Rhodopseudomonas palustris: one gene and its partner. Each later gene encodes a partner of the first gene's protein in a complex. Links are inferred from orthologs where the notes say so. Each region holds a gene or a part of one and is shown on either strand. Other genes may lie near its edges.

Region 1 (4,091 bases):
CGATCCGGCGCGCTTCGTCGCGACGCTGCGTGCCAGTGGTGTCGAGGTGGTGGAGCAGCGCGCCTTTGCCGATCATCATCCGTTCACGGCGGAGGAGTTGGCGGAACTTGCCGCGGCGGCCAGGCGCGGCGGCTTGACGCTGGTGACGACGGAGAAGGATCTGGCCCGGATCGGGCGTGCGGCGGCGAGCCTTGGCGTGGAGATTGTGACGCTGGCGGTGACGCTGGCGTTCGACGACGAGGCTGCGCTGCGCCTGTTCCTGCTCGACCGTCTCAACCGGGCTCGCGCCGAGCGGCTAGCCGCGCGGCGCTGAGCGAGCCTCAACCATTGGACTGCAATGCTTCCGGATGGTGCCGCTTCAGCACGGCTTCCGGAGTCGCGTAGGGCTCCTTGAGATCGACGCTCCAATATTTCAGCTCGTCGAGCGGGATCTGCACCCCGGTAACGGCGCAGCGCACATAGGTACCGGGTGAGATCACCCGGAAGTCGCCATCGAGATACTGCACCTGGGCTTCACCCGAACCCGAGAAGCCAAATTTGTTGAGCACGGCCGATCTCCTGGAAAACCGCAGGTTGCGGAATGATGCAAAGCTGCGGGTCGATACCCCTGACAGATAGAACGGTTGCGCCGCATTGCAAACCGCCGCGATGTCATGGCGGCGTCGTTTTCGCTGCGGATCGCGAAAACCAATTCTAAAACAGTGAGCCCTGGCCGGCAGGCTTCACCAGTCGCTTCGCAGCCTTCGCCGGCACGGACGCAGGCTTTGCGGTGTGGGCCGGGGATCCGCTGCCGCCATCGGCGGTGACGCCGAGCCGGCCGTCGGCGAATTCGACGCTGAGCCTGGCTCCGGCGGCGACCGAGGCGGCGGTGTGCACGGAGCGCCCTTCGGCGTCGCGCACCAGCGCGAAGCCGCGCGCCAGCACGCCGCGATACGACAGTGCGGTGAGCAGCTTGCCGGTGGCGTCGAGCCGCGCCTGACGGCGCTCCAGCAGGGTGGCCAGCGCCCGCCGCGCGCGTTCGGCGAGCCGCTGCAGCCGCTCCTGCTCGCCTGCGATCCGCATCCGCTGCGCCTGCTGGTTGGCCAGCCGGGAGGCTTGCAGCCGCACCGCCAAGCCTTCGAACCGGTCGCGGCGGTGCCGCAGCGTCGCCCGGGCGCAGCGCTGCAACTGGGTACCGGAGACGTCGAGCCGATGGGCGCTGTGCGCCACCTGCGCCCGCAGCACCTTGAGCGTCATGCCAGCGGCGGCGGCGGCGAAGCGGCGGTGATGGGCGTGGGTGTTGGTGCGCAGCGCGCGAGGCAGCGAGGCCGCCGCAGTATCGAGCCGCTGCCGCGGGATCGCCAGCAGGTCGGAGGCGCCCGGCAGCGCGCGGGCGGCGGCGCGCAGCTCGTTGCGGCGAAAATCCTGGCCGCGCTGCCAGCTCGACAGCATCCGCCGCGCCAGGCCGCCGACCTCGACGAACAGCTCGGCGCGCACCGGCACCGCCATTTCGGCGGCGGCGGTCGGGGTCGGCGCGCGCTTGTCGGCAGCGAAATCGATCAGCGTGACGTCGGTCTCGTGGCCGACCGCCGAGATCAGCGGGATCATGCTGTCGGCCGCGGCGCGGACCACGATCTCCTCGTTGAACGACCAAAGATCTTCCAACGAGCCGCCGCCACGCGCGACGATCAGCAGGTCCGGCCGCGGGATCGGCCCGTCTTCGGGCAGCGCGTTGAAGCCGTGGATCGCAGCCGCCACCTGTTCGGCTGAGCCTTCGCCCTGCACCCGCACCGGCCAAACCAGCACGCGGCGGGGAAAGCGATCTTCGAGCCGGTGCAGGATGTCGCGAATCACGGCGCCGGTCGGCGAGGTGACGACGCCGATCACCTCCGGCAGCCACGGCAGGAGCTGCTTGCGCGCCTCGTCGAACAGGCCCTCGGCGGCGAGCTTCTTCTTGCGCTCTTCCATCAGCGCCATCAGCGCGCCAACGCCGGCAGGCTCGAGCGCCTCGATCACGATCTGATATTTCGACGAGCCCGGATAGGTGGTCAGCTTGCCGGTGGCGATGACCTCGAGGCCTTCCTGCGGCTTGAACCGCATCCGCCCGGCGACGCCCTTCCAGATCACGGCCTCGATCTTGGCGCCCTCGTCCTTGAGCGCGAAATAGCAGTGACCGGACGAGTGCGGCCCACGGAAGCCGGTGATCTCGCCACGCACCCGGACATGCCCATAGGTGTCCTCGACCGTCCGCTTCAGCGCCTGCGACAGCTCGGAAACGGTGAATTCGCCGACATTGGCGAGGGCTTGGGGAGACTGCAGTCGGGCCATGCGATTCGATCGGGGTTGAAGGGTGCGGCGGAAAGTAGGGACTTTCTGGCCGGCCGCCAACCCGCGGCCGGGACGGAGCCTCTACCCGGACATATCCACATCCGCGCCGGCGCGCGTTGCCGGCCGCCTGCCGCGTGTTACACCTCGCGGACCATCCACGGGGCGTACGGTCAGGCTTTCATGAATATTCTCCTCCTCGGCTCGGGCGGGCGCGAACATGCGCTGGCCTGGAAGATCGCGGCATCGCCGCTGGTCACCAAGCTGTGGTGCGCGCCGGGCAATGCCGGGATCGCCCGCGAGGCGACCTGCGTGGCGCTCGACATCGCCGACCACCCGGCCGTGATCGCGTTCTGCAAGGCCAATCAGGTCGACTTCGTGGTGGTCGGGCCGGAGGCGCCGCTCGCCGCCGGCATCGTTGACGATTTGGCCGCGGCCGGCATCAAGGCGTTCGGACCGAGCCGCAAGGCGTCGCAGCTCGAAAGCTCGAAAGGCTTCACCAAGGATCTGTGCAAGGCGCACGACATTCCGACCGCCGCCTATGAACGGTTCAGCGATCCGAACGAGGCCAAGGCCTATATCCGGGTGCAGGGCGCGCCGATCGTGGTCAAGGCCGACGGCCTCGCCGCCGGCAAGGGCGTGGTGGTGGCGACGACGCTTGCCGAGGCGGAGGCCGCGGTCGACATGATGTTCGGCGGCGGGCTGGGCGACGCCGGCGTCGAAGTCGTCGTCGAGGATTTCCTGGTCGGCGAGGAGGCGTCGTTCTTCGTGCTGTGCGATGGCGACCACGCGCTGCCGCTCGCCTCCGCACAGGACCACAAGCGCGCCTATGACGGCGACAAGGGACCGAACACCGGCGGCATGGGGGCGTATTCGCCGGCGCCGGTGATGACCGACGCGATCTGTCAGCAGACGATGCAGCGGATCATCTATCCGACGCTGAAGGCGATGAAGGCGATGGGCGCGCCGTTCAAGGGCGTGCTGTTCGCCGGGCTGATGATCACCGAGGACGGCCCGCAACTGATCGAATACAATGTCCGGTTCGGCGACCCGGAGTGCCAGGTGCTGATGATGCGGATGATGTCCGACATCGTGCCGGCGCTGCTCGCCTGCGCCGACGGCCAGCTCGATCATGTCAGCCTGCGCTGGCACGACGATCCGGCGCTCACCGTGGTGATGGCCGCCAAGGGCTATCCGGGACACTACGAGAAGGGCACCCGGATCGCCGGCCTGGAGCGCGCCGACGCGATTCCAGGCGTGCAGATCTTCCACGCCGGCACGGTGGCGTCGGGCGACTGGGTGCTCGCCAATGGCGGCCGCGTGCTCGCGGTCACCGCGTCGGCCAAGACGGTCGCCGAGGCGCAGCGCCGCGCCTACGAGGCGATCGGCGTGATCAACTGGCCCGAAGGCTTCTGCCGCCGCGACATCGGCTGGCAGGCGGTGGCGCGGGAACGGCGGAGGAAGTGATCAGTTAGCCTCACCCTGAGGAGCGCGCGCCAGCGCGCGTCTCGAAGGGCGAGGCGGCGGCCCATCCTTCGAGACGCGCTCCTTCGGAGCGCTCCTCAGGATGAGGTCGTGTTTGGAGCTGACGACACCCAGTTGGAAGGATTCGCCGATGCCCGATCTCGCCGACTTGTTTCCGGGCTTCGGCTCGGAGTGGATCAACACCTCGTCGGGCCGGATCTTCGCCCGCACCGGCGGCGACGGGCCGCCGCTGCTGCTGCTGCATGGCTTCTCCGAAACCCATGTGATGTGGCACCGGGTTGCGCCGAAGCTCGCCGAGCGGT
Region 2 (5,233 bases), 240 kb from region 1 along the record:
CGTTCAGGGATGAGGCGGAGACCGTCAACGCCTTGATCCCCGAGCTGAAGGCCGAAGGGGTCGAGGCGATCGTGGTGCTGATTCACGAAGGCGGCTTTCCCACCGGCGACTACAATGCGTGCCCGGGAATCTCCGGCCCGATCGTCGAGATCGTCAACAAGCTCGATCGCGCCGTCGACGTGGTGATCAGCGGCCACACCCACCGCGCCTATAATTGCCGGATCGACGGCCGCCTCGTGACCAGCGGCGACAAATACGGCACCATCGTCACGGCGATCGATCTGAAGCTCGACCCCACCACCCGCGACGTGATCAGCGCCACGGCGAATAACACCATCGTCCGCACCGACACGCTCGCGAAGGATCCGGCGCAGACCGAACTGATCGCCGCCTACGACAGGCTCGCCGGTCCGATCGCGGCCCGGCCGGCAGGCTCGGTCACCGCGGCGCTGTCGCGGATGCCGAATATGGCCGGCGAAAGCGTGCTCGGCGACGTCGTCGCCGACGCCCAGCTCGCCGCAACGATGGACCAGGACAAGGGCGGGGCCGAGATCGCATTGACCAATCCCGGCGGTGTCCGGTCGGATATTCTCGGCGGTGAAGGCGGTGCGGTGACCTTCGGCCAGGTGTTTGCCGCGCAGCCGTTCCGCAATCAGCTCGTGACGATGACGCTGACCGGCGCACAGCTCAAAGCGGCGCTGGAGCAGCAATGGGCGGAGCCGGCGCGACCGCGGATACTGCAGGTGTCGAAGGGGTTCAGCTTCGCCTGGGATGCGGCCGCAGCGGCCGGCTCGCGAATTCCGCCCGACAGGATGACATTGAACGGAGCGCCGATTGATCCGGAACGGGCGTACCGCGTCACGGTCAACGCCTTTCTCGCCGCGGGCGGCGACGGCTTCACCGTATTCAAGGCCGGTGCTGCACCGCAAACCGGAGTCTACGACGTCGATGCGCTGTTCGCTTATTTCAGGACCGGCAGCCCGGTGGCGCCGCCGGCCGCCGATCGAATCGTGCGACTGAATTGAGCGACGCGACGGCTAAGCCTTAAGCGGCCCTTTCGCTCGCGGCGACGAATAACTACATTCATCCGAGTATATTCGAACACAGACTGACCGGCGCCGGGCTCATTCCGAATGACCACGCTTTTTCTGACCCATTCCGCGTGCCTCGATCATGACACGCCGGAAGGACATCCCGAGCGCGCCGCGCGGCTCGTCGCCATCAACAAGGCGCTTGGTGAGGAGCGGTTCGCGGCGCTGGCGCGTGCGGAATCGCCGATCGGATCGCTCGAGCACATCGCGCTGTGCCACACCGATCACCACATCGTCGAGCTGCGCCACATGTCGCCCTCGACCGGCATCGTCTATGTCGACGGCGACACCTCGATGTCGCCGGGCACGTTCGAGGCGGCGCTGCGCGGCGTCGGCGGCTCGGTCGCCGCGGTGGACGCGGTGATGAAGGGCACGGCCGCCAACGCCTTCGTCGCCACCCGCCCGCCCGGCCACCATGCCGAGATCACCAAGCCGATGGGGTTCTGCTTCTTCGGCAACGCCGCGATCGCGGCGCGCTACGCCCAGCGGCAATACGGCATCGAGCGCGCCGCGGTGGTGGATTTCGACGTGCATCACGGCAACGGCACCCAGGACATCTTCTGGGGCGACCGTACCGTGATGTATTGTTCGACCCACCAGATGCCGCTGTTCCCCGGGACCGGCTCCCAGGGCGAACGGGGCGAACACGACAATATCGTCAACGCCCCCCTAGCCTCCGAAGACGGCGGCACCGAGTTCCGTTTCGCGTTCGATCAATTGATCCTGCCCCAGCTCAAGCGGTTCTCCCCGGAACTGATCGTGATTTCGGCCGGCTTCGACGCTCATTATCGCGATCCGCTGGCGAGCCTGAACCTGCGCGCAGAAGATTTCGCCTGGGTCACCGAGAGGCTGATGGAGGTGGCGGATCAGACCGCCGGGGGCCGCATTGTATCGGTGCTCGAGGGGGGATATGACCTGCAGGGACTGGGTGAATCTGTTGCGGCTCATGTGGGCGCCCTGATGGGTGCTTGAACCAGCCGCCCCGTCAGGCGACCAAAAACCAACAACGAGAATATGCCGCCGCGTCCCGCGCGGTGCAGCCGGAAGTGCGAAATGGCCGAAGCCGCAACCGCCGATATCAAAAAACTGAGCTTCGAACGTGCCCTCGAAGAACTCGAGACCATCGTCAAGCGACTCGAAGACGGCAAGGTTCCGCTCGAGGAGTCGGTGACGATTTACGAGCGCGGCGAGGCGCTTAAGCGGCGCTGCGAGGATCTGCTGCGGCAGGCGGAAGCGCGCGTGGACAAGATCACCACCGACGCGCAGGGTGTTCCGACCGGAACCGAACCGCTCGACGTGCAATAACGCCGAGACTTCGCGAAGGTATTTTCTTGCGCTGCCGGGCCGGCACCACGGTGTTTGCGGCGCAACACTGGAGTTCCGCAAGTACCCCCATCAACCCTGTTGGCCGAAAGTTTACGCAGCCTGACCAAGCCTTGGGCGGCCGATGGTTGGCTTTAAAGACGGGTTTGTGTAAAGGTATGAGCTTATGCGCCGCGCTTGACACTCGCCGCGATGGCACTGTCAAGTTCGGTGGACGTGTGCAGCCGCAATAAGTGATCGAGGTCACTTCGACGATCGGGAGCGCACACTACGCTTCGATCGTTGATTTCTCCTGACGTAGGAGTGCGGGAGCCGGGTGAGGCTCGCGCAGACTGGACACTCGGACCATTCGTCGAGGGACTCACCACCCTATAGTTATAGACTGGAATATCGCCGTGACCGAATTTAGTAAGACGCCGCTTCTCGACACCATTCGTACTCCGGAAGATCTGCGCAAGCTGCGGATCGATCAGGTTCGGCAGGTTGCCGACGAATTGCGATTGGAGACGATCGACGCGGTCTCGGTCACCGGCGGGCATTTCGGCGCCGGTCTCGGCGTGGTCGAGCTGACCACCGCACTGCACTATGTATTCGACACCCCGCGCGACCGCCTGATCTGGGACGTCGGTCATCAGGCCTACCCGCACAAGATCCTGACCGGCCGACGCGACCGCATCCGTACTTTGCGTACCGGCGGCGGCCTGTCCGGCTTCACCAAACGCACCGAAAGCGACCACGACCCGTTCGGTGCCGGTCACTCCTCGACCTCGATCTCCGCCGGTCTCGGCATGGCGGTGGCCAGCGAGCTCGCCGGCAAGAAGAACAACGTGATCGCAGTGATCGGCGACGGTTCGATCTCGGCCGGCATGGCCTATGAGGCGATGAACAATGCCGGCGCGATGAATTCCCGTCTGATCGTCATCCTCAACGACAACAACATGTCGATCGCCCCGCCAGTCGGAGCGATGTCGGCCTATCTGTCGCGGCTGTATTCCGGCAAGACCTATCGGTCGCTGCGCGAGGCCGGCAAGCAGATCGGCAAGCATCTGCCCAAGCTGATCGCCGATCGCGCCGCCCGCGCCGAGGAATATTCCCGCGGCTTCATGATGGGCGGCGGCACGCTGTTCGAGGAGCTGGGCTTCTATTACGTCGGCCCGGTCGACGGTCACAACCTCGACCACCTGCTGCCGATCCTGCAGAACGTCCGCGACGCCGACACCGGCCCGTTCCTGATCCACGTCGTGACCCAGAAGGGCAAGGGTTACGGCCCCGCCGAAGCCGCTGCCGACAAGTATCACGCCGTGGTCAAATTCGACATCGCGACCGGCGCACAGTCCAAGGCCAAGTCGAACGCGCCGTCCTACCAGAATGTGTTCGGCCAGAGCCTGGTCAAGGAAGCCGAGAAGGACGACAAGATCGTCGGCATCACCGCCGCGATGCCGTCCGGCACCGGCATCGACATCTTCGAGAAAGCGTTCCCGAAGCGTACCTTCGACGTCGGCATCGCCGAGCAGCACGCCGTCACCTTCGCGGCAGGCCTCGCCACCGAGGGCTACAAGCCGTTCTGCGCGATCTATTCGACCTTCCTGCAACGCGCCTACGATCAGATCGTGCACGACGTCGCGATCCAGAAGCTGCCGGTGCGCTTCGCGATCGACCGCGCCGGTCTGGTCGGCGCCGACGGTGCCACCCACGCCGGTTCGTTCGACAACGCCTATCTGGGCTGCCTACCCAACATGGTGATCATGGCGGCGGCCGACGAAGCCGAGCTGGTGCATATGGTCGCCACCCAGGTGGCGATCGATGACCGGCCGAGCGCAGTGCGCTATCCGCGCGGCGAAGGCCGCGGCGTCGAGATGCCGGACGTCGGCGTTCCGCTGGAAATCGGCAAGGGCCGCATCATCCGTCAGGGCAACAAGGTCGCGCTGCTGTCGTTCGGCACCCGGCTCGCCGAGGCCGAAAAAGCCGCCGACGAACTCGCCACCCTCGGCCTCTCCACCACCGTCGCCGACGCCCGCTTCATGAAGCCGCTCGACATCGAGCTGGTGCTGAAGCTCGCCCGCGACCACGAGGTGCTGATCACCGTCGAGGAAGGCTCGATCGGTGGCTTCGGCAGCCACGTGATGCAGGCGCTGGCCGAGCACGGCATGCTCGACGGTCAGGTGAAGATGCGGTCGCTGGTGCTGCCGGATGTGTTCATGGACCACGACAATCCCACCGCGATGTACGCCCGCGCCGGCCTCGACGCCAAGGCGATCGTCAAGAAGGTATTCGACGTGCTCGGCAACGACGCCAAGGCCGAGACCTCGAAGCTGGCCTGAGCGTGAGCAGCATCGATATTTCCGCGGTGTCATTCCGGGGGCTCACCAACGGGTCCGGCCTTCGGCCGGCCCGGTGACAGGCTCCGTGAGCGAGCCCGGAATCTATAACCACCGCCGGGAATATGGATTCCGGGCCTTCGCCACGTTCGGCTGACGCCGACCGAGGCAAATCCCGGAAATGACGAAGAAGATCTACCTCGCCGGCCCCGACATTTTCCTCCCCGATGCGCTTGAGATCGGCCGGCGCAAGGTTGCGCGGTGCGCGGACCACGGGCTCCAGGGGCTGTTCCCGCTCGACAACGCGGTGGCGCTGGCCGCCCACGACGCCTCGCTGCAGATCTTCCGCGGCAACGAGGCGATGATGAATGACGCAGACGCCATCATCGCCAATCTGACACCGTTTCGCGGGCCCAGCGCCGACGCCGGCACGGTGTACGAACTCGGCTACATGGCCGGACGCGGAAAGCTGGTGCTCGGCTATTCGAACGACCCGGCGAG

The links. The genes of interacting proteins can lie anywhere in the genome.
Region 2: the proteins of xseA (region 1) and FLL57_RS00965 are in contact, whole or in part, in a cryo-EM structure (PDB 8TXR), measured with the Escherichia coli proteins. The link is inferred for Rhodopseudomonas palustris from one-to-one orthologs.

What each region holds. Positions count from the first base shown.
Region 1 is NZ_CP041387.1:444,705-448,795, forward strand. What follows is about bases 1-2,851. They hold xseA (exodeoxyribonuclease VII large subunit), read right to left. Parts: upstream 2,308-2,851; coding sequence 694-2,307; downstream 1-693. Other genes in these bases: lpxK (tetraacyldisaccharide 4'-kinase), read left to right, coding at 1-313; FLL57_RS02095 (DUF2093 domain-containing protein), read right to left, coding at 321-548; purD (phosphoribosylamine--glycine ligase), read left to right, coding at 2,488-2,851. In the rest of the region: more of purD, read left to right, coding at 2,852-3,771; FLL57_RS02110 (alpha/beta fold hydrolase), read left to right, coding at 3,920-4,091. UniProt on the Escherichia coli protein: Bidirectionally degrades single-stranded DNA into large acid-insoluble oligonucleotides, which are then degraded further into small acid-soluble oligonucleotides.
Region 2 is NZ_CP041387.1:202,799-208,031, reverse strand. The notes cover bases 1,019-3,770. They hold FLL57_RS00965 (exodeoxyribonuclease VII small subunit), read left to right. Parts: upstream 1,019-2,144; coding sequence 2,145-2,396; downstream 2,397-3,770. Other genes in these bases: dxs (1-deoxy-D-xylulose-5-phosphate synthase), read left to right, coding at 2,810-3,770; FLL57_RS00970 (histone deacetylase family protein), read left to right, coding at 1,134-2,063; FLL57_RS00975 (bifunctional metallophosphatase/5'-nucleotidase), read left to right, coding at 1,019-1,025. Also shown: more of FLL57_RS00975, read left to right, coding at 1-1,018; more of dxs, read left to right, coding at 3,771-4,735; FLL57_RS00955 (nucleoside 2-deoxyribosyltransferase), read left to right, coding at 4,914-5,233. UniProt on the Escherichia coli protein: Bidirectionally degrades single-stranded DNA into large acid-insoluble oligonucleotides, which are then degraded further into small acid-soluble oligonucleotides.